3 regions of the Pectobacterium cacticida genome follow, and region 2 is predicted to be linked to each of the others. Evidence: predicted binding sites of a transcription regulator. Region 2 holds the regulator's gene; each other region holds the start of a gene.
The links. Region 2 encodes PhoB, which activates phosphate uptake and scavenging genes when phosphate is short. Its sites were predicted from a motif close to CTGTCATAAAACTGNCNNAT; they were not measured.
Positions count from the first base shown of each region.

Region 1: the regulator PhoB is predicted to act here: its motif matches at 4,439-4,458, upstream of pstS (phosphate ABC transporter substrate-binding protein PstS).
Region 3: the regulator PhoB is predicted to act here: its motif matches at 4,326-4,345, upstream of glpT (glycerol-3-phosphate transporter).

Region 1 covers NZ_CP133656.1:4,064,717-4,072,409, reverse strand. Annotated here, with positions in the region: gene phoU (phosphate signaling complex protein PhoU) at 1-383, opposite strand, end outside; gene pstB (phosphate ABC transporter ATP-binding protein PstB) at 396-1,169, opposite strand; gene pstA (phosphate ABC transporter permease PstA) at 1,271-2,158, opposite strand; gene pstC (phosphate ABC transporter permease PstC) at 2,158-3,117, opposite strand; gene pstS (phosphate ABC transporter substrate-binding protein PstS) at 3,277-4,317, opposite strand; gene RFN81_RS18460 (TonB-dependent copper receptor) at 4,600-6,675, opposite strand; gene RFN81_RS18455 (DUF2946 domain-containing protein) at 6,755-7,204, opposite strand; gene glmS (glutamine--fructose-6-phosphate transaminase (isomerizing)) at 7,366-7,693, opposite strand, start outside.
Region 2 covers NZ_CP133656.1:926,454-934,146, forward strand. Annotated here, with positions in the region: gene rdgC (recombination-associated protein RdgC) at 1-534, opposite strand, end outside; gene RFN81_RS04390 (AAA family ATPase) at 677-4,360, opposite strand; gene sbcD (exonuclease subunit SbcD) at 4,357-5,601, opposite strand; gene phoB (phosphate response regulator transcription factor PhoB) at 5,901-6,590, shown strand; gene phoR (phosphate regulon sensor histidine kinase PhoR) at 6,618-7,693, shown strand, end outside.
Region 3 covers NZ_CP133656.1:3,802,635-3,810,327, forward strand. Annotated here, with positions in the region: gene recQ (ATP-dependent DNA helicase RecQ) at 1-161, shown strand, start outside; gene rhtB (homoserine/homoserine lactone efflux protein) at 158-778, opposite strand; gene pldB (lysophospholipase L2) at 909-1,946, shown strand; gene yigL (sugar/pyridoxal phosphate phosphatase YigL) at 2,000-2,800, shown strand; gene glpT (glycerol-3-phosphate transporter) at 2,879-4,228, opposite strand; gene glpA (anaerobic glycerol-3-phosphate dehydrogenase subunit A) at 4,537-6,207, shown strand; gene glpB (glycerol-3-phosphate dehydrogenase subunit GlpB) at 6,197-7,468, shown strand; gene glpC (anaerobic glycerol-3-phosphate dehydrogenase subunit GlpC) at 7,455-7,693, shown strand, end outside.

The DNA.
Region 1 (7,693 bases), 980 kb from region 2:
AGGCTCACTAACAGCGGCTGATGCTGATGGGAGAACTTCTCCAATGCGGTGCGACAGATTTTATCCGCCACATCGCCGATACGTTCTAATTCAGAAATGGTTTTGATGATCGCCATCACCAGACGCAAGTCGCTGGCGGTAGGCTGGCGTTTCGCAATAATGCGCACGCAGGCTTCATCGATGGCCACTTCCATCATGTTAACGTCATCGTCACCTTCAATGACCTGCTGAGCCAGCTCCGCATCCTGATTGTGCATCGCGGTAATTGCGTTACTCAGTTGTTGCTCCACCAGCCCGCCCATCGTCAGAACCTGGGTACGGATATGTTCCAATTCGGCATTAAACTGACCGGAGATGTGTTTGTTCAGATTCAGATTATCCATGATGCTTCCTAATCAACCGTAACGACCGGTGATGTAATCTTCAGTCTGTTTCTGCCGCGGAGCAGTAAACAGGGTATCAGTATCGCTGAACTCAATCAGCTCACCCAAATACATAAACGCCGTATGATCGGAACAACGCGCCGCCTGCTGCATGTTGTGCGTAACAATAACCACGGTGTAATCTTTTTTCAGCTCGGAAATCAGCTCTTCAATGCGGCTAGTAGAAATCGGGTCAAGAGCAGAGCAGGGTTCATCCAGCAGCAACACATCCGGGCGAATCGCAATGCCGCGCGCAATGCATAAACGTTGCTGTTGACCGCCAGACAGGCTATAGCCGCTCTGGTGCAGTTTGTCTTTGGTCTCTTGCCACAGTGCCGCTTTAGTCAGCGCCCACTGAACACGTTCATCCATGTCGGCACGAGACAATTTCTCAAACAGACGGACGCCAAACGCGATGTTATCGTAAATGGACATCGGAAACGGCGTCGGCTTCTGAAAAACCATTCCCACCTTCGCCCGCAGCAGAGAAATATCTTGCTTATCCGTTAGAATGTTATTGCCATCCAACAGAATATCGCCTTCCGCGCGCTGTTCAGGATAAAGCTGATACATTTTATTCAGGGTGCGCAGCAGCGTGGATTTACCACAGCCAGACGGGCCGATAAACGCAGTAACCTGATTCGCAGCAATATCCAGCGTGATGTTTTTCAGCGCATGGTATTTTCCGTAATAAAAATTCAGATCGCGAACCTGAATTTTGTAGGATGTCTCAGTAGCCATACTCATCAAGACTTCTCTCTTTTACCTGGCGCTGTCGGGCAACGCCTTGAATTTGTTTAACGTTTCCCAGAAAAGAACGATTTTTAGCAAACTGCTTTTTCAGCAACCTAATGTTTCTTCGCCGAGAAAATAACACGCGCTAAGATATTGAGTAACAGAACGCACAGCGTAATCAGCAATACCCCCGCCCAGGCCAACTGTTGCCACTCGACAAACGGACTCATGGCGAACTTAAAGATAGTGACTGGCAGGTTAGCAATAGGATGCATCAGATCCGTACTCCAGAACTGATTCGACAACGATGTAAACAGCAATGGCGCGGTTTCCCCGGCGATACGCGCGATGGCCAACAATATTCCGGTGATAATGCCGGATACGGAAGCTTTCAGCGTAATCGCAGAAATCATTTTCCATTTCGGTGTCCCCAGCGCGTAAGCCGCTTCTCGCAAACTATCCGGCACCAGTTTGAGCATATTTTCCGTGGTACGAATCACTATCGGCACCTGCAATAGCGCTAACGCAATCACGCCCGCCCAGCCGGAGAAATGCTGCATCTTTGTCACCACAAGGGTATAGACAAACAGGCCCACCACAATGGAAGGTGCTGACAACAAGATGTCGTTGATGAAACGGGTCACTTCGGCAATCCAGGATTTACGGCCATATTCCGCCAGATAGATACCGGCCATAACGCCCAACGGCGTCCCCAGCAGCGTCGCCCATAAAATTAACAACCCGCTCCCGACGATGGCATTCGCCAGACCACCACCCGCCGTATTTGGCGGCGGCGTCATCTCGGTAAACAGCGCCAACGACATACCATCAAAGCCGCGGGTGATGGTAGAAACCAGAATCCAGATCAGCCAGAACAGACCGAAAGCCATCGTAGACATGGATAGACACAGTGCAATACGGTTTTTCTGTCGACGCCAGGCCTGCATTTTACGCCGCGAACGCGCCAGTGCGGTTTCTTGTTCTATACCTAAGGTCGCCATTAGCGCGCTCCCTCATTTTTTGCCAGTCGCATCACCATCAATTTTGAGCATGCCAGTACGATAAAAGTAATCACAAATAGGATCAGCCCCAGCTCCATCAACGCGGCCGTATGCAGCCCGGATTCGGCTTCGGCGAATTCGTTCGCCAACGCGGAGGTGATACTGTTGCCGGGCATATACAACGACGCACTATCGAGTTGGTAGGTATTACCAATGATAAAGGTCACAGCCATGGTTTCGCCCAGAGCGCGCCCCAGCCCCAACATGATTCCGCCGATAACGCCATTTTTGGTATAAGGCAACACGATGCGCCAGATCACTTCCCACGTAGTACAACCAATACCATAAGCGGACTCTTTCATCATGACTGGCGTCTGCTCAAACACATCGCGCATAACCGCGGCGATATAAGGGATAATCATGATAGCCAGAATGACGCCAGCCGCCAGAATACCGATCCCGAACGCCGGGCCGGAAAACAGCGAACCAACAATAGGAATGCCGGATAGGACGTTACCTACCGGCTGCTGGAAATACTTGGCAAATAGCGGCGCAAAAATAAACAGCCCCCACATGCCATAAACAATACTCGGAATGGCCGCCAGTAATTCAATCGCCACGCCAAGCGGGCGTTTCAACCATGCTGGCGCCAGTTCAGTCAGAAATAACGCAATCCCGAAGCTAATCGGGATGGCGATAATGAGTGCAATAAGCGAGGTCACGACAGTACCGTAAATCGGTACCAGCGCACCAAATTGTTCTGCGGGCGCATCCCATTCTTTCGTCCACAAGAAGGCAAAACCAAACTTTTCGATGCTCGGCCAGGATGCCACAATCAGGGAAACGATGATGCCTCCCAATAACAGCAACGTGACCAGCGCCGCCAGTTTTACCAGCGTGCCGAAAAGGATATCGCCATATTTCCCCGGGGCTTTGATAGTTGGCTTGTACTCAGCCATACGTCTCTCTTCTCGTTTTAACAACATTAAATAAGCTATTGAAGGCAGAGAAGTTACCATCACCTCTCCGCCCCGATACAACCTGTTGTTCTACTGCTTATTTTCCAGAATCTGACAACCTCATCATGATCTGGTTACCAACACGATGGATACGCTAAATTAGTACAGCGCTTTACCGCTGCTATCTTTTATCTGCGTTTTCCATGCTGCGCGGATTTGCTCAACAACTTCTTGTGGCAACGTAGCATAATCTAACGCTTCAGCTTGCTCACCACCCTTATTGAACGCCCAATCGAAGAATTTCAACACTTCAGCGCCCTGCTCAGGTTTATCCTGTTTAGTATGAACCAGAATAAACGTGGTTGACGTGATCGGCCAGGCATCCGCGCCTTTTTGATTGGTTAGATCCTGAGCAAATGACTTGCTCCAGTCGATCCCTTTAGCCGCATTACTGAAGTTAGGGCCTGTCGGGCTGACCGCTTTGCCATCAGCAGAAACCAGTTTGGTGTAAGCCAGGTTATTCTGTTTAGCATACGCGTATTCAACATAACCGATAGAACCAGGCAGACGTTGTACGAACGCGGCGATACCATCGTTGCCTTTACCACCCAGACCGGTCGGCCAGTTTACGGTAGAGCCGGCGCCAATCTTCTCTTTCCATTCAGGGTTTACTTTAGACAGGTAGCTGGTGAACACGAAAGAGGTTCCTGAACCATCAGCACGACGAACCACGGCGATATCCTGATCCGGCAGTTTGGCGTTCGGGTTCAGTTTAGTGATAGCCGGGTCATTCCATTTTTTGATTTTACCCAGGTAGATATCACCCAGCGTTTTACCATCCAGCGTTAAATCGCCAGTTTTAATACCCGGGATGTTGACTGCCAGCACCACGCCGCCGATCACGGTTGGGAACTGGAATAGACCGTCTTGCGCTAATTTGTCGTCAGACAACGGCGCATCGGAAGCACCAAAATCTACCGTTTTAGCAATAATTTGTTTTACACCGCCAGAAGATCCAATCCCTTGATAGTTAACTTTATTACCGGTTTCTTTTTGGTAGGAATCAGCCCATTTGGCATAAACAGGCGCTGGGAATGTCGCACCAGCGCCGGTGAGGTTAGCAGCAGCAAAAGCAGAAAATGCCGTTAGAGAAAGAGTTGCCGCAACAACACTGGCAAGAGTGGTACGCATCAGTTTCATAATCCCTCCTGTGGGATACTCGACGTGTCAACGTGGAGCCGTTATCAATCAGAGTTATCAAATCAGAGTGTAGTTTGCAGAAGGAAAAATAGGACAATTCAGTGACAGTAAAATGTAGATAATGTGACAGTTTTATGACAATGAAGATGTACAGGTAAAAAGTAAGCACCGCCGACCAGAATACCGGTTCAGATCGGTGCTGATAAAAAACAGTGAGTCAATCGATGGGGAGACAGATCATCAACCCCATCGACTTTCCCGGCTCAGAGAGCCGGGATCTCATCAGAATGTAACATTCAGCTTAGCCCAGAAGGTTCGTCCAGGCTCGTTAACCGACGTATTCGCCGAATAGCCGAAGCTGCTGTTACCCGCCAGATTTAAATGCTCGCTATAGGCCTTGTCAAATAAGTTGTCTACCCCGGCGCTTAGCTTAACGTGTTTATTGACCCGATAAGCCGCATTCGCAGAAAAGACCGCAAAACCGGCGCTGTGGTCGAAATCTTTCCCGACGACATTACCATTATTGTTATCGGTTCGATGCTGCGCGCTGACGATACGTAATAGCCCAGCGCTACTCCAATCCCCTTTTTCCCAGGTTAACCCCAGCCGCGCTTCCAGCGGCGGGATTTGTGGTAACGGTTGGTGGTCATCGGTATTTTTACCCCAGGAGTAGGCTACGCTGGCGTCTGTTTTCCACGCGTCGGTTAACTGATAGCTTACCCCAGCTTCCCCTCCCATGATTGTGGCGTCTATGTTATCGACCTGACTGTCACGCGGATTGGTGGGATCGTAGCGAAAGAGAATAAAATCGTTTACCCGCCCAACGTAAGCCGATACCCAACCATTGAGTTGGCTGCCTTTGTACTGCGCACCGATATCAATCTGGGTGGTTTTTTCCGTTTTAACACGGTCAAACGTATTGGTAGATCCATCCGGCCAATACTTTTTGGGCGAAAATAGCTCCCAATAGTCGGGAAATCGCTCGGTGTAGCCCACTCCGGCATAAAACATGACTGGAATATCAGCAAGATGATGCTCAAGACGGACAAACCCCGCCGGCAGCGTATCAGTGCGTTTAGAGGAACCTGTTTGGGTGAAATTATCGACAATCACCCGATCCAGACGCGCTCCGCTGATAACGCTGCTGTGCTCTGTAGCCATCCATGTCAGCTCGCTAAACACGCCATAATCATGGAAGCGGGCATCTTTCGTCCACCCTGCATTGCTTTTGTTGCGGTGGGTATTAAGTTGCGTATCCGCACCGCTGCGCAATTCCACGTCTGACCACTGCCAGGTTCCCATCATGCGGCCGCCCACCGTTCGGCGATCGAGCTCCATCGCCATTGGCCCGTTCATCATCATCTTGGCACCGGAATGCATCGAGGACCCCATTCCTGATCCCATCGATCCGCCGCCGTGCCCCGTTCCGCCAGGCGTAGTCATCCCCCCCGGTGAACGCAGTGAGTAATTATCCATAACGTGGTCAGCGTAGTTGTAATAAACATTGGCCTCAAATTTGTCAAAGACCTCACCGATATTGGACTTCTCAACGCGCATTCCCAGACTTTCTCGCTTGAACTGGGAGCCATCCATCCCCCGGCCGGCATAACGGGCTTCGCCATCCCCTTTTCCCGCCGTTAGCTCAATCAGTGTATCTTTGTCTGGCGTCCAACCGAGCGCCATATCGCCATTCCATTTATCCCATTTTGACGGTACACGTTTGCCAGCGCCGTCTTTATAGTCATCAGCACGTGATTTATTTCCCATCAACCGCAGATAGCCTTCTTCACTGCCTACGCTAATGTCTGCATTTTGATCCCACCGGCGGTTTGAGCCAGATAGCAGGCTGGCCGAACCTTGAATACCGGGTTGGTCAAATCGTGGCGGCTCACGGTCAAAGCGTAGCGTTCCGGCTGAATTTCCCGGCCCCCACAGTACGGTTTGCGGCCCCTTAATAAACGTCATAAGATCATAACTTTCCGGGGAAATATATGAACTGGGCGCATCCATGCGCGCCGGACAGGCACCCAGCATTTCTCCGTTGTTGGTCAAAATACGCAAGCGTGAGCCGAACATGCCGCGAAAGACCGGATCGCCATTGGTGCCGCCGTTACGAATCTGCGAAAAACCCGGAATCGTTTTCAGGTAATCGGAACCATCGCTCGCGGGGACAGGCTGGCGCGGCGTTTTGGGTGAAGTGACGATTTCCAGGGGCGAAGAAAGGGGCGCGGTTACGATCATAACAGGGCCTTCGTTCTGCTCATGGCTGTGCGGCTCATCGGCGAACGTTGTCCCCGAAAGAAGTGCTAACAAAACCATAGAAGCGATTGGTGTCAGTACAACATCATGTTTTTTCATCATATCCCTTACTGTTTTTCTGGCGTAAGCCCATCCGGCCCATCAAGAGATGAGCTAAAAGGCAACGCAATCGTGGTAATTAGTGGTTACACGGAAACAGAAAAGCAGCAGGGGGAGCACGCGCGCGCTGAGGCGACCAGGCGCGATAAATTGGCGTACAAACGATCGGCATTAACCGGATACGAATAATAAAACGCAGTAGCAGCCAGAGCAGTACCGCCAGTATCAATTGAACAAAAGGTAGGTGAACCAGCAATTGGCAGTAGCCGCAGGCGATCTCCTCCATTGGCGACATCGCGTGGCCGGGCATCATTTGGTGAACCTGAGAAAAGGTACCTTCACAAGGCATCGCCCCCATCATAGCGTGGTGCTTATCCGGCGTGTGCATTGACACAATGGCAGATGAAGGCTGGCAGGCGGCAGTTTGGCGGGTAATGGCTTTAGAGATTACGGGGGCAACAAACAACATGGCGATAGCTAACAACGCAAGCCATGACGCGATGAAATATGTCCGTGTACGCTCGTGCAAAATGCAGCCGGTTATCAGTGTCTTTTCGGTGTAAGTGAGTGTATCTCATTCGCATTGCGAATGTTACAAAAAACACGCAGAACCGGATTAAGAAGATAGAAAATCCGCCTTATGTTCATAGACATAAGGCGGATTTTAGCGACTCGCTACAAAGGGGATCGTTATTCGACAGTCACCGACTTCGCCAGGTTGCGCGGCTGGTCAACATCCGTGCCTTTAATCAGCGCAACATGATAAGACAGCAGTTGCAACGGCACCGTGTAGAAGATCGGGGCAATCACTTCTTCGACATGCGGCAGCGGAATAATCTTCATATTTTCGCTGCTGGTGAAGCCAGCATCTTCATCAGCGAAGACATACAGCTCACCGCCACGCGCGCGAACTTCTTCAATGTTGGATTTCAATTTCTCTAACAATTCGTTGTTCGGCGCCACGACAACCACCGGCATATCGGCATCGATCAGCGCCAGCGGGCCATGTTTTAATTCG
Region 2 (7,693 bases):
AATAGGCGTTTCCATAGTCAGCGGCACCACCGGCAACGATCCCAGCGTTTTGCGTAGTAGCGCCAGCGTATCCTCTGCTTTTTTTGCGCTGGCGGCATCGACCATAATCAAACCATTTACCGTATCGATCCACAGCCAAATCTGGCTAAAACGGCTGAACGCGCGTGGAAGAAGGCTATGCAGCACTTCGTCCTTTAGTGAATCCTTTTCGGTTTTTTTGAGCTTACGATGCTGTTCGGCTTCCAGACGTTCGATTTTGGCCTGAAGCGTTTGCTTGATAACCGGAGACGGCAGAATCTTTTCTTCTTTGCGGGCGCAAATGACAATTTGCCCATTAACGGCGTGCGTTAATGCATCGCTATGGGAGCCCATTGGCGAAACCCAACCCGTTTTCATCATATCCTGGCTACCGCACGGACTAAATGCGAAGGCATTGAGGCGTTTTTCCAGCTCATCTATAGATAAACCGTTACCCTTGGACAGCGTGCTGTCCTGGCTTAGGCGGTAAATCATTACGTTTTTAAACCACAACATGGTGTTATCCCTGACTGGGCGCGCTGGTTGGCACGCGGGTTTGCAATATTGCGCGCATGATAACGAATTCGAAACCGTAATGTAGAATAAAAATGCCGGGAGTCAGCGGAATTCTCACCACGTTTTGAAGACGGATCACGGTCTATACGGCGTAGTGTGACGCTAACCGGCTGATACCCAATCCGTTAACTTTCTGTACGTTGATTTGCACGGGAATGCGTTCTTTCATGGCTTCAATATGGCTAATGACGCCGATAGTTTTCCCGGATGCATTCAGGTTATCCAGCGCATCCAGCGCAATATCCAGCGTCTCGGCATCCAGCGTGCCAAAGCCTTCATCCAAAAAGAGCGAGTCAATGCTGGTTTTATGACTAACCAGATCGGATAACGCCAGCGCCAGCGCCAGGCTGACCAGAAAACTCTCACCGCCGGATAGCGTTTTGGTGTCGCGTTCGGCATCAGCCTGCCAGGTATCCATCACCAATAATTCCAGTTCGCCGCCGGGCTTACGTTTTAGCTGGTAACGCTCGTGCAGGCGTGCAAGCTGGAGATTGGCGAGATAAATCAGATGGTCCAACGTCAACCCCTGAGCAAACTTGCGGAATTTATCCCCTTTACTGGATCCGATTAACGAATTTAACGTTTCCCAGTCATCATACCGTTGCTGGCTTTGGGCGATCTCATTGAGCAAGGTTTGTTGGCTCTGGCGCTGTAGCCGATCGTCAGCCAATTGGCGTTGAAGTTCACCCTGTTGTCGCAGATTGGTTTTCAGCGTTTCATCCTGCGTCACCAACCGTTGCTGTATCGCTTCTTGCGTGATGTCTTCCGTCAGAGAGGCTGGTCGTTTTTGTTGCTGTTCAAGGAGCGCCTGTTCAGCCTGCTGCCGCAGCGCCGTTGCCTGCTGCAAGTGCTGATACAGTGTTTCCTTAAGTTCCTGCAATGTCTGGCGTTCCTGTTCATCAAGCAGCGCATCGAGAAAGGTGGTTTCATCAATGAAAGTGCTTTGCTGCAACGCCAGAGTAAAGCGTTCGGCCGCACTCTCATGCTGGCGTGTACACTGGTCATATTGCTGCTGCGTGCTAGCCAGCTCTCCCGTCAGACGGCTTAACGCCGTTTCGGTTTGCTGTCGAGCTGATAGGGCTAGCCTCAGCGCATCGTCGTACTGCTGGCTGGCTCGCTGTAGCTGTTCGCGCACGGTGGCGATTTGTCTGTCCCCGAACAATGCCTGCCGCGCCTGTTGGTTTGCACTGAGCAACGCAAGGTGCTGTTCCAACTGCTGTTGCTGCGTTTGGCATTGCTGTTTTGCTTCGGTCACGTTGTGATTCAGATGCTGTAGGTCGCTTTCCAACGTGGCTAACAGAGGAATTAAGCGAGATTGCTCCTGCTCTTTGGTTTTCCAGTCTTGCCATTCTCTGTCACGCTGAGCCAGCCAGCCATCCTGTGTGTCAGCGTCTGGCAAAAGAAGCCCCACCGTTGTCAGCGTCTGCGTGATGTCCTGAGTATGTTGTGCGATCTGCTGATGCACGTTTTGCAGTGATTGATCGATCTCTTGTTGCGTAACGCTTAGCGAGGATTGCTGCTGGATATTCAACGCGATCTTCTGCTCGAGTTCTCGCTGTAATGCCTCTGCGGCAGTCAGTAAATCCTTACTTTCCTGCCACTGTTTTTGCAATTGCTCGCGTGCGGCAATCTGCTGTCGAATGGCCTGTTCTTCGGCTTCACGCTCTGTAAGCCAGACGGCTATTTCGTCCTGCTGTTCCAGCGAGTAGGTAACTTGTAAGCGCTCACTGACATCTTGCCATTGTTGCAGCAGAGCCTGATGCTCGCTATCGCATTGAGCAAGCTCCAATTGCAGCTGTTCCCGCTGCTGTAAGCGTGCGTTCAGCTCAGCAGTGGTGTTTGCCAGCGCGATGGTTAACTGGTTCACCTCCTGTTGTAGTGCCGTCAGACGCCGTTGCGTTTCAGACGGTTGCAATGCCTGATAGCGCTCGATGGCGGGGTGCTCCGTTGAGCCGCATAGCGGGCACGCCTCTCCCGCCTGTAGCCGCTGGCGTTCGGCTTCCAGCTTAACAATATGCATTTCCTGCCGATATATCGTTTCCAAATCGGCCAGACGCTCGCTGCGTTGCTGATGTTCAGACTGCTGCTGTTTCTGCAATATTTCTAACTGGTCGATATGGTCTTGTGTCTCAACGAGTTTGGCGAGATGTTGCTGCTTGCTCACCTGAAGGCGCTGGTATTGGTCGCTGACGGTGGCGAGTTGCCGACATATAGCCTGCTGATCCATGAGCTGATTAAAGCGCTGGTACAGAGCGGAAAGTGGCTGGTGCGCATCCTGAAGTTGCCGCGTTTCATCATGTTGAGTGAACAGCTGGCGCACAGCATTAACGGCCTTTTGTTGCTCACGCAACTGTATCGCCAGCTTGTCGGCTTCTTGCTGCCATGCCGTCGACTCTGCCATATGCTGTGCCTGTTTGTGGTTCAGCTTTTGTCGATCGTCCTGCAACTGGCGCAACTGGCGAAATTGGGTACGCCATAGCGGTAACAGCTCTCCCCATTGCTGGTGATGTGCGTGTTGCTGGCGATAAGATTGGATCTGTTCAAGCTGCCGCTTAGCTTGCCGTTGTTCTGCGGCGACCTGTGTTTGTTTAGACTCGTTGGCGTGCAGGCGAGCCTGCGTTTTTGCCAGTTCATCCTGCCGCTGGTTTTTTTGCTGTTCCAGCATAGCAATGCGCTGGTCAAGCGGCACGACCTGCTCGTTGATCAAACGCTCTTGTTCCTGCCGCTCTCGTTTATGTTTGCTAACGTCTTGCTCCGCCTTTTCCTCCTGCTGGCGCAGAGTAGTTAACTCACTTTGCTTATCGGCCAGCGATCGGGACAAGTGCTCAATCCGCTGGGCGAGTGCCAGAGACTCCTGACGGTAGCGCTCTTTTTCCTGATGTAGCGGTCTCAGTTTTTCTGCCGGTTCGTTGTTGGCTAATTTGTCGAGCTGCGATCTGGCCTGCTGGATGGCGGATTCGGCGCGCGTATGTTGCGCCTGCGCATGCGTTACCCTCGTTTGCTGCAGCGTCAGTTGCTCAAACCAGCGCAGCGCAGTCAGTGTTTGCTCACGTTCGGCGTTGCGCTGTTGCTCCTGTTGCGTCAGTTCGGCAAGCTGATTTTCTATCTGCTGGCGTTGTTCATCGCTCAATAATTGAATACTGAGTGCGCGCGTCTGTAACGTGTTCAATGCGACGCTGGCTTGTTTGTGCTTGTCATAAACGCGTTCGGAAATCAGGCCGTAGATATCTGTACCCGTTAATTCTTCCAGAAGTGCCGCCCTATCGTCCGCCTTAGCGTTGAGGAAGGCGGCAAATTGTCCCTGCGATAACATCATAGATCGCGTAAAGCGGCCGAAATCCAACCCGGTGAGCTGTGTGATCATGTCTTTTTTGTCATTCAGCTTTTCACACAGAATTTTACCGCCTTCAATAAGCGCGAGTTCGGCCTTGGGAGACTGTAAGTTGCCATCAGGCGCATTTCTTGCCCTACGTTGGCTCCAGAAGGCACGATATCCGACGCCTTTGACCTCAAATTCGACCTCGGCAAGGCATTCTGCGGTGTTACGCGTCATCAAATCATTCTGGCTGGCGGAAAGCAGCCCAAGGCGTGGCGTCTCGTGGTATAACGCCAGACAAATGGCGTCGAGTAGCGTCGTTTTCCCGGCGCCTGTCGGGCCGGTAATGGCGAATAGAGCGTTGCTGGAAAAAGGCTCCTGCGTGAAATCGATCTTCCATTCGCCTTTCAACGCGTTAAGGTTTTTTAAGCGCAGGCTGAGAATTTTCATTCGGCAGCCTCGCTATTTTCTAATTCGTTAATAACCTGATTAAACAGCGTGCGCATGCGCTGTTGGCAACCATTTTCCAGGTCGGCCTCCATTGCCAGACGACGTTCAAAAACGTCATAAACACTTAATTCATTCAGCGTTTCCTTATCCTGTCGGATAATCGCCTGCATACGTTGTTCACGTGCGCGCCGGAGTCGAAGCACCTCGACAGGCAAGCCCTCGGTCATGGCCTGAATGCGTTTCTGCATGTCGCTCAGGTAATCCTGCGTGTTGAGTTCGATATCCAGCCATACCGGTTTATCCCCTTGATAGGTTTTGAAAGCGGTGAGCCGCTGCTCAATGTCGCGCAGACTGCCTTTCATCAACAGCATCGGCTGGGTCACGGGGATTGGCAGGGTATCTATCTGTATCCGTGGCGGTGTTTTCGACAAATCATCGGCGGTGAAGCTGACCAGACAGACTGATTTCTCACTGTTGAGTTCATCAAAACTGAGCGGGATGGGGGAACCGCTGTAGCGAATATGCTCACTTTGGGTTACGCGTTGCGGCCGATGAATATGGCCAAGCGCGATATAATCTGCGGGAGGGAAAGCCTGGGCAGGGAAAGCATCGAGCGTGCCAATATAGATGTCACGCACAGATTCGGAGGCGGTCGCGCCAATGGTCGTCAGGTGCCCGGTTGCAATAATCGGTAGCGGCAGGCCGAGTTCATCACGTTTTTGGCAAGCCAGTTGGTAACTGCGCTGGTAGTGCGTCGTAATCGCTTCCTGAAGCGCGAACTGTTTTTCATCGCCTGATTGCCCGGCTTTGCTAGTGAGCACATCTCGTGGACGCAAATAAGGAATTGCGCAGAGCAGGGCGCCGGGTTGATGCTGACGGTTTTCCAGTAACAGCACCTGTTGAGCGGGATCATCACTGGCGCTGGCAACGACCTGCGTATTCAGGCAGGCCAGTACATCACGGGATTCGTTTAACATCGCCACCGAGTCATGGTTTCCACCGAGAATGACAAGCTGGCAGCCTGTTCGCTGTAGTTCAACGACAAAGCGATAGTACATTTCTCGCGCATAGCTAGGGGGGGAACCGTTATCAAAAATATCCCCCGCGACGATAACAGCGTCGACTTCATGTTGAACCACCTGGGCAATGAGCCAGTGCAGGAAAGCCTGATGTTCCGCGGCGCGGCTTTTGGAATAAAAATATTGTCCTAAATGCCAATCGGCGGTGTGGATAATGCGCATTGGGCTCTCTCAATATTTATACGATAGGCATTGTCATTATTCATTATGCGAATTGCGAATAAGGAAACGCCTATCTCGTCGCGATAGTGATCTGTCATCGTCATGCTACGATTATATAGAGCAAGGGTGATGGCTGTCGCGCGGGGAATTGAGCGTTTGCAATGCGGCTCGAAAAACAGGATGTCTAGGGTGCAATAGCCTACAATGAGAGGTCAGGCGTTTTTCATAAATCTGTCATAAAACTGACGCATAATGCCTCCGCCTGCTAACAGCGACGATGATTAACGACAGGATTAACGATGGCAAAACGCATATTAGTCGTGGAAGATGAAGCACCAATCCGTGAAATGGTTTGCTTTGTACTGGAGCAAAATGGCTATCAGCCAGTTGAAGCTGAAGATTATGACAGCGCGGTAACGCAGTTGTCGGAACCCTTTCCTGATTTGGTGCTATTAGACTGGATGCTGCCGGGTGGTTCGGGCTTGCAATTTATCAAGCATATGAAGCGGGAGGCGCTGACGCGTGATATTCCGGTGATGATGTTGACCGCCCGCGGTGAGGAAGAGGACCGTGTGCGCGGGCTGGAAGTCGGCGCGGATGATTATATTACCAAGCCGTTTTCGCCCAAAGAGTTGGTTGCACGCATCAAAGCGGTTATGCGCCGCATTTCGCCGATGGCGGTGGAAGATGTGATCGAAATGCGTGGATTAAGCCTCGATCCTTCCTCGCATCGCGTGACGACCGAAGAGCTTGCGTTGGACATGGGGCCGACGGAATTTAAATTGCTGCATTTTTTTATGACACACCCCGAGCGTGTTTATAGTCGGGAACAGTTGCTCAATCATGTGTGGGGCACTAACGTTTATGTAGAAGATCGAACCGTCGATGTCCATATTCGTCGCCTGCGTAAAGCGCTGGAAACCAGCGGGCATGACAAAATGGTGCAAACCGTTCGGGGAACGGGTTACCGTTTTTCAACGCGTTACTGAGGTGGTATTCACCGGAGAAATGTTAACGTGCTAGAGCGTTTATCCTGGAAAAGGCTAGCATTGGAGCTGGCTTTTTTTTGTTTGCCTGCGGTGCTACTGGGGCTGATTTTTGGCTATCTGCCCTGGTTCCTGCTGGTCGCCGTACTGAGCCTGCTCTGCTGGAATTTTTATAACCAGTTGAAACTATCCCATTGGCTGTGGGTCGATCGCAGTATGACGCCGCCGCCCGGCCGTTGGAGCTGGGAGCCGCTGTTTTACGGCCTTTATCAGATGCAATTACGTAATCGCCGCCGTCGCCGCGAACTGGCGCTTTTAATCAAACGATTCCGTAGCGGTGCCGAATCTTTACCCGATGCCGTGGTAATGACTACCGAAGACGGGACCATCTTTTGGTGTAATCATCTGGCGCAGCATCTGTTAAGTTTCCGTTGGCCGGAGGATAACGGTCAAAATATTCTTAACTTATTACGTTATCCCGACTTTACCAATTACATGAAGGCGCAGGATTTTAGCCGCCCTCTCACACTGCAATTGAATAATTCCCACCATGTTGAATTTCGCATAATGCCGTATTCCGCAGGGCAGTTACTGATGGTGGTACGCGATGTTACGCAAATGCACCAGCTTGAAGGCGCCAGACGTAACTTTTTCGCTAATGTCAGTCATGAGCTGCGAACGCCGCTTACGGTGCTGCAAGGGTATTTGGAAATGATGCAGGAAGATACGTTGGATGCGGCGTTGCGAGGGAAAGCGTTGAGTACGATGCAGGAGCAGACTCGGCGGATGGACGGATTAGTTAAACAACTGCTAACGTTATCCCGTATTGAGGCGGCTACGGCGATTGATCTAAATGAAAAAGTAGATATTCCGCTGATATTGCGCGTATTGCAACGAGAAGCGCAGACGCTGAGCCAGGGACGCCATGAGATAGTCTTCCGCGTAAATGAAAACCTTCGCGTGTTTGGCAATGAAGAACAACTCCGTAGCGCCGTATCCAATCTGGTCTATAACGCCGTTAACCATACTCCAGAAGGGACGCATATCGAAGTGTGTTGGCAGAAGGTTCCGCAGGGGGCGCAGTTTCAGGTTAGCGATAACGGGCC
Region 3 (7,693 bases), 1.2 Mb from region 2:
ACGTGGTGTTCAGCGACGCGACGTTGCTAGAGATGGCGGAATCAATGCCGATCACCGCAGGTGAGCTACTGACGATCAACGGCGTTGGTCACCGTAAACTCGAACGCTTCGGCGCGCCCTTCATGAACGTGATCCGCGATCATGTTGATAATGGTGATTAGGCTTTTCTCGCCGTGGCAAGTAACGCGCCAACGAGCACAAACAGTGAACCGAACGTCCGGTTGAGCGTTTTCATCTGCCGCGGGCCTTTTAGCCACCCGGCGATGCGTGTGGCCAACGTGGCGTAGCCAATCATCACGATAATATCCACCACCACGGTAGTGGCCCCCAACACCAGATACTGCGCGGCCTGCGGCTGGTGAGGAATAATGAACTGCGGGAATAGCGCCGCCAGAAACACGATGCTTTTCGGATTAGTCAGGTTCACCAATATGGCGCGTTTAAAGAGTTTGCGACGGGGCATGATATTGGCGACGGCCTGGAGATCGAGCGCTCCCGCCGAGCGCCACTGCTGAATCCCTAGCCAAATCAGGTAGGCGGCGCCCAGCCATTTCAACACATCAAAAGCCAGTACCGACTGGCTAAGCAATGCGCCTAGCCCAATACCCACCAATACGATATGGATCGTCAGCCCAACTTGTAAACCACAAATTGACGCTACCGCCCCACGATAGCCGTGGCTAATTCCGGTGCTCATGGTATTAATCGCGCCAGAACCGGGCGACAGGCTGAGAATAAGCGTTGTAAGCAGATAGGTTAACCACCAATCCCATGTCATGAAACGTGCTCCTGAATCACCCGTTGTATAACGAGAGTCTGTCTGTTTTTTGTGTCACAATACGCTTGTGCTCTACGGCTTGTCATGTTTTCTCGTTAGCTTTGTTTTACCGCGTCACCGGAGAAGTCAGATGATTCAACGCCACACGACGTTGTTAACGTCAAAACGGTTAACGTCAAAACGGTTAACGTCGGACCTGTTAACACGAGAAGCGCAATATGCCGCGTTTGCCACCGGCGCATTACTGGATTTCTGGCGCCAGCGTGAAGAGGGCGAATACCTGGGCGTCGATGAGGTGCCGATCCGGTTCGTTCGTTTTACCGCGCCACAGCACGACAAGATTGTCGTCATCTTTTCAGGCCGCATCGAAAGCTACGTCAAATATAGCGAAGTGGCTTACGACCTCTTTCATCGCGGCTATGATGTGCTCATCATGGATCACCGTGGGCAAGGGTTTTCTGGTCGACTGCTGCCAGATCGGCACCGTGGACATGTGCTGCGCTTTAGTGATTATGTCGATGACGCCGAAACGTTATGCCAGCAATATCTGGATGTAACGCGCTATACCCACCGCTTTGCGTTGGCGCATTCAATGGGAGGCGCGATCCTCACCCAGTTGTTGATTCGCCAGCCGACACGGTTTGACGCGGTGGTGTTGTGTGCGCCAATGTTTGGCATTCACTTACCGCTGCCTCACCGCATCGCTAAGTGGATTGTCGATGTGGCAGAGCGATTCCCGGCAATACGCGATTATTATGCTATCGGCACCGGCCCCTGGCGTCCCTTGCCTTATCGGATGAATGTACTGACGCACAGTCGTGAACGCTACCAGCGTAGTGTCCGATTTTATGCGGACTGGCCGGATTTGCGCATCGGCGGCCCCACCTACCACTGGGTACGTGAAGCGATACAGGTGGGAGAACAGTTACTGGCTAACGCGACGCGCGTGACGACGCCACTGCTGCTACTTCAGGCCGAAGAAGATTGCGTGGTGGATAATCACAGCCAGAAAGCGTTTTGTCAGGCATTGGCACAGCGAGATAACACAGATTTGAGTCATGTTTTACAGATTATTCACGGGGCACGGCATGAGATCCTATTTGAAACGGATAATCTCCGTGCCCAGGCATTTGCGCTAATTCTGGCGTACTTTGCGCGTTATCATTGAATTTTACCGCGGCACCCGCTGCGGCAACATCCCAGAAGTGAGATCTCATCGTTATGTATCATGTTGTTGCTTCCGATTTAGACGGCACCCTATTGTCACCTGACCATACGCTCTCTCCCTATGCAAAAGACACCCTCAAGTTGCTGACGGAAAAAGGGATCCACTTCGTTTTCGCTACCGGACGGCATCACCTGGATGTGGCGCAGATCCGCGATAACCTCGATATCAGCGCATTTATGATTACGTCGAATGGGGCGCGCGTGCACAACACGCAAGGCGAGCTAATTTTTAGCCACAATCTGGATCAGGACATCGCTCGCGACCTCTACGGTGTCGTACATCATAACCCCGCGATACTGACGCATGTTTACCGCGATGATGAGTGGTTTATGAACCGCGCCCGTCCAGAGGAAGAGCGATTTTTCAAAGAATCGATCTTTAAATACTCCCTGTTTGAGCCGGGGTTGCTTGAGACTGATGGCGTCAGCAAGGTGTTCTTTACCTGCGATTCCCACGAACAGTTGCTGCCGCTTGAAGACGCGATCAACGCGCGTTGGGGCGATCGCGTCAACGTGAGCTTTTCAGCCCTCACCTGTCTGGAGGTAATGGCCGGCGGCGTGTCTAAAGGGCATGCGTTGGAGCAGGTAGCCAAACTCATCGGCTTTTCGCTTAAGGAATGCGTGGCATTTGGCGACGGCATGAACGACTACGAAATGTTGTCGATGGCCGGAAAAGGCTGCATCATGCAAAACGCACATCAGCGGCTGAAAGACTTGCTGCCGAATTGCGAGGTAATCGGTTCTAACGCGGATGGCGCGGTGCCACGCTACCTACGCGAACTGTTTCTGCAATAATCTCTGTTGGCGTGCCGTCATGTGGTGGGATGCTGTGCGGCGTTGCACGCTCGCCGCACAGCAGGCATAGCTCCCGCGTTACGCGCGCTTAGCTAATTCGGCTTTATGTTTTTTCTCATTCAACATCACAATAATCAACAGAAGTACCGCCAAAATACTGCCGCCAATCATCACCATAAAGCCGCCGTCCCAACCGAAGAAGTCAACGGTATAGCCGACGATGGCGCTGGCGGCGACGGATCCGCCGAGGTAACCGAACAGTCCGGTGAACCCCGCCGCCGTCCCCGCCGCCTTTTTCGGTGCTAATTCCAGCGCGTGCAGGCCAATCAGCATTACCGGACCATAAATTAGAAAGCCGATAATAATCATACAGGCCATGTCTACCCCCGGATTACCGGCCGGATTCAGCCAGTAAACGAGGGTTGCCAACGTCACTAGCGTCATGAAGAACACGCCGGTTGCACCGCGGTTACCTTTGAAGACCTTATCAGACATCCACCCGCACAGTAGCGTGCCCGGAATGCCCGCGTACTCGTATAAGAAGTAGGCCCAGGACGATTTATCCAGTGCGAAGTGTTTCACTTCCTTCAGGTAAGTCGGTGACCAGTCGAGGATGCCGTAACGCAACAGGTAAACGAAAACGTTAGCGATAGCGATGTACCAAAGCAGTTTGTTCGGGAAAACGTACTGCATGAAAATCTGCTTAGCCGTCAGTTCTTCTTCTAGTTTCTCGTTATAATCAACCGGATAATCATTTTTGTACTCTTCAATTGGCGGCAAGCCACAGGATTGCGGGGTGTCTCGCATCAGCGCAAACGCAATCAGGGCAACCAGAATCGCGGCGAACGCCGGCATATAAAGCGCGGCTTTCCAATCATTGAACCAGGCCATGCCCAGCAGGAACAGCAGAGGAGGAATACCGCCACCGACGTTATGGGCGCAATTCCAGATCGACACGATACCGCCGCGTTCTTTTTGTGACCACCAGTGAACCATAGTGCGCCCGCACGGCGGCCATCCCATGCCCTGAAACCAACCGCACAGAAACAGCAAGACAAACATCACGGCAATGCTAGACGTTGCCCACGGCACAAAACCCATGAATAACATGACGGCAGCCGCCAGAATCAGGCCCGCAGGCAGAAACACGCGTGGATTGGAACGATCGGAGACCGAACCCATAATGAATTTGGAAAAGCCATAGGCGATGGAGATACCAGACAGCGCAAAACCAAGATCGCCGCGTGAGAAGCCTTGTTCAATCAGGTAAGGCATCGCCAGCGTGAAATTTTTGCGTACCAGATAATAGGCGGCATAGCCAAAAAAAATCCCCATGAATATTTGCCAGCGTAGACGACGATAGAGGGGGTCCACACGATCCGATGATACGCGCGCCTGGTGGGCCGCAGGCTTAAAAATGCTCAGCATAGATATCTCCAATGCGAAAAAAAACGAGAGATTTTTGTTCTATTACGAAGGCAAGTGTAAAGGGTTCGTCTGTTGATGAGTGTGACTCATGACAATAATGTTTCATTTTTATGAACATGTGACGATTTTTGCGCTCATGTTAGCAAAATTGGAAAATTTCCCGACGGGATTTTGGTGAGATAAATCACGTTAAGAGCGTTTTCACGCCAATTTAATTTCGTTTTTTGTTCGTTTTTGCTCTCTATCAAACATTTATTCTGCTTTTTGTGCCTCTATAACAGCAGACATCCCTCCGCTGGAGCGAAAAGATGAGACAAAATGCGGGTAACTGGCGCGAAACTGACGTGGTTGTCATCGGCGGCGGTGCGACAGGCGCGGGAACGGCACGCGATTGCGCCCTGCGCGGACTGCGTTGCCTGTTGCTGGAACGTTATGATATTGCGACTGGCGCGACCGGCCGTAATCACGGCTTATTACACAGCGGCGCCCGCTATGCGGTAACCGATGGCGAGTCTGCCCGCGAATGTATTCAAGAAAACCAGATTCTCCGTCGCATTGCCCGCCATTGCATAGAACCGACAGACGGCCTGTTTATCACCTTGCCGGAAGACGATCTTGGCTGGCAGGCGCAGTTTATTGCCTCCTGCCAGCGGGCAGGTATCCGCGCCCAAGCGCTGGACCCGCAGGAGGCGCTGCGGCTGGAACCCGCGGCCAATCCGGCGCTGATCGGCGCGGTGCGAGTGCCGGATGGCTCTGTCGATCCTTTCCGCCTGACGGCGGCTAACATGATCGACGCCTGTGAGCACGGTGCTGAAGTGCTGACCTATCACGAAGTCATTGGGTTGATTCGCCAAGGCGATCGAGTCACCGGCGTGCGCGTTTTCGACCATAAAAAAGGAAGAGAGACAGAAATATACGCGCAAGTGGTGGTCAACGCGGGGGGAATCTGGGGACAACGTATCGCAGAATATGCCGATTTATGCGTACGCATGTTTCCGGCGAAAGGCGCGCTACTGATTCTGGGGCATCGCATCAACAACATGGTGATCAACCGCTGCCGCAAACCGGCGGATGCCGATATTCTGGTGCCGGGCGATACCATTTCGCTGATTGGCACCACGTCGACCCACATCGACTACGATCAAATCGATGCAATGCAGGTGACGCCTGCCGAGGTGGAAACGCTGATGCGGGAAGGATCCATGCTAGCCCCTGCGCTCGCGAGTACGCGAATTCTGCGTGCTTATGCCGGTGTCCGTCCTTTGGTCGCCAACGATAGTGACCCGAGTGGGCGTAGCGTGAGCCGCGGCATTGTGCTGCTCGACCATGCCAGCCGCGACGGGCTGGAAGGGTTTCTGACCATTACGGGCGGCAAACTAATGACCTACCGTCTAATGGCGGAGTGGGTGACGGACGCTATCTGCGAAAAACTGGGCCATGACGTAGCCTGCTCGACGGCGCAGACGCCATTGCCCGGCTCTGAATCGCAGGATGAAATGAAAACCGCGACTCACGCCCTGTCAGCTTACCCCGCAGCGAAACCACTCTCTGCGCCGCTGCGCGGTTCAGCGATTTACCGTCACGGTGAACGAGCCGGAAGAATGCTGTCCGGTGACCGCCTGGATCGCAGTCTGGTGTGCGAGTGTGAAGCCGTGACGGCGGGCGAAGTGCGCTACGCGGTAGAAACATTACAGGTGAATAACCTGATTGATTTACGTCGGCGCACGCGTGTGGGCATGGGCACCTGCCAGGGAGAATTGTGCGCCTGTCGTGCGGCGGGCCTGTTGTGTCGTCTGGGCACCGCGACGCCAGCGCAATCGCTCACGCAGCTCAGCGAATTTTTAAATGAACGCTGGAAAGGCATTCGCCCGATCGCGTGGGGCAACGCCCTGCGCGAAAGCGAATTTACCAGTTGGGTTTATCAGGGGCTGTGCGGCCTGACGACCAGCGACAATCAGGAGGATCGCCATGCGCTATGACGTCGTGATCATCGGCGGCGGGCTGGCAGGGTTGACCTGTGGGATTCGTCTGGCGGAACAGGGAAAACGCTGCGCAATGGTTAGCGCCGGACAGAATGCGCTGCATTTTTCTTCCGGCGCGTTGGATTTACTCTCTCATCTTCCTGATGGGCAGCCGGTGAGCCATCCGCTGGAGGCGCTGGAGGCATTGGCGCATCAATCCCCTCGTCACCCCTATTCCCGGATCGGGGCGGCGACGGTCGCCGCACTGTTACCGCAGGTTGAGGCGCTGTTGCAGCGCAGCAATATCGCTCTGTTAGGCCATCATCAACAGAATCACTGGCGTATGACGCCATTAGGCCAGTTTCGCGCATGTTGGCTAAGTCCGGCTGATGGCGTAACGCGTGGCCTGCCGGAGTCCCATTTTGGCGACAACCCGCTCATTGCCGGTATCGACGGCTTTCTGGATTTTCAGTCCCGTATTGTTGCCGGTACGCTTCAGGCACGGGGTATCGCGGCACGCAGTGATGAACTCAAGCTACCGGTGCTGGATCGGCTACGCCAAAACCCCAGTGAATTCCGTGCGGTCAATATTGCCCGCGTGCTCGATCGGCCAGAGAATTACGCGGCGCTGGTGGAAGAGTTGACGCGCTTGGCCAACGGTAACGACGCCATCATCATGCCCGCCTGTTTGGGGTTAGATCGCCCTGAGATCATCGGTGAACTCACCGTGGCGTTGGGTAAGCCGGTGCAGTTGCTGCCAACCTTACCGCCGTCAGTTCTCGGATTGCGTTTGCATCAGGCGCTGGCGCGCCGCTTTTGCCAACTAGGCGGCATGGTGATGCCGGGCGATCGCGCGACGCGTGCCGCGTTTTCCCCCCAGGAGATCGCGGTCTATAGCCATCATCACGGCGATATTCCACTGCGCGCGCAGCACGTGGTGCTGGCAAGCGGCAGCTTCTTCAGTAGCGGGCTGGTGGCGCAGTTCGATCGGGTGACTGAACCGGTCTTTGGGCTGGATGTTCGGTTCGCAGAGCAACGCGAAGGCTGGAGCCAGCAGGATGTGTTTGCGCCGCAGCCCTATAGGCAATTTGGGGCGATCGTCGATGAACGCCTGCACCCGCGTATCGGGGGAAAAACGGTCAACAATCTGTACGCGATTGGCGCAGTGCTGGAAGGCTTCGACCCTATTGCGCAGGGATGCGGAGCGGGTGTTTCCTTACTCAGCGCGATCCATGTTGCCGAACAGATTTTAAAGGGGGCAACCCATGAACCTGCTTGACGATAACCGCTTTGAAGATTGCATCAAATGTACGGTTTGCACCACATATTGCCCGGTGTCGCGCGTTAACCCGCTTTATCCCGGCCCGAAACAGGCTGGGCCGGATGGCGAACGTCTGCGGCGCAAAGATCCGGCGCTGTACGATGAGGCGCTGAAATATTGTACTAACTGCAAACGCTGTGAGGTCGCCTGCCCGTCGGACGTCAACATCGGCGACATTATTCA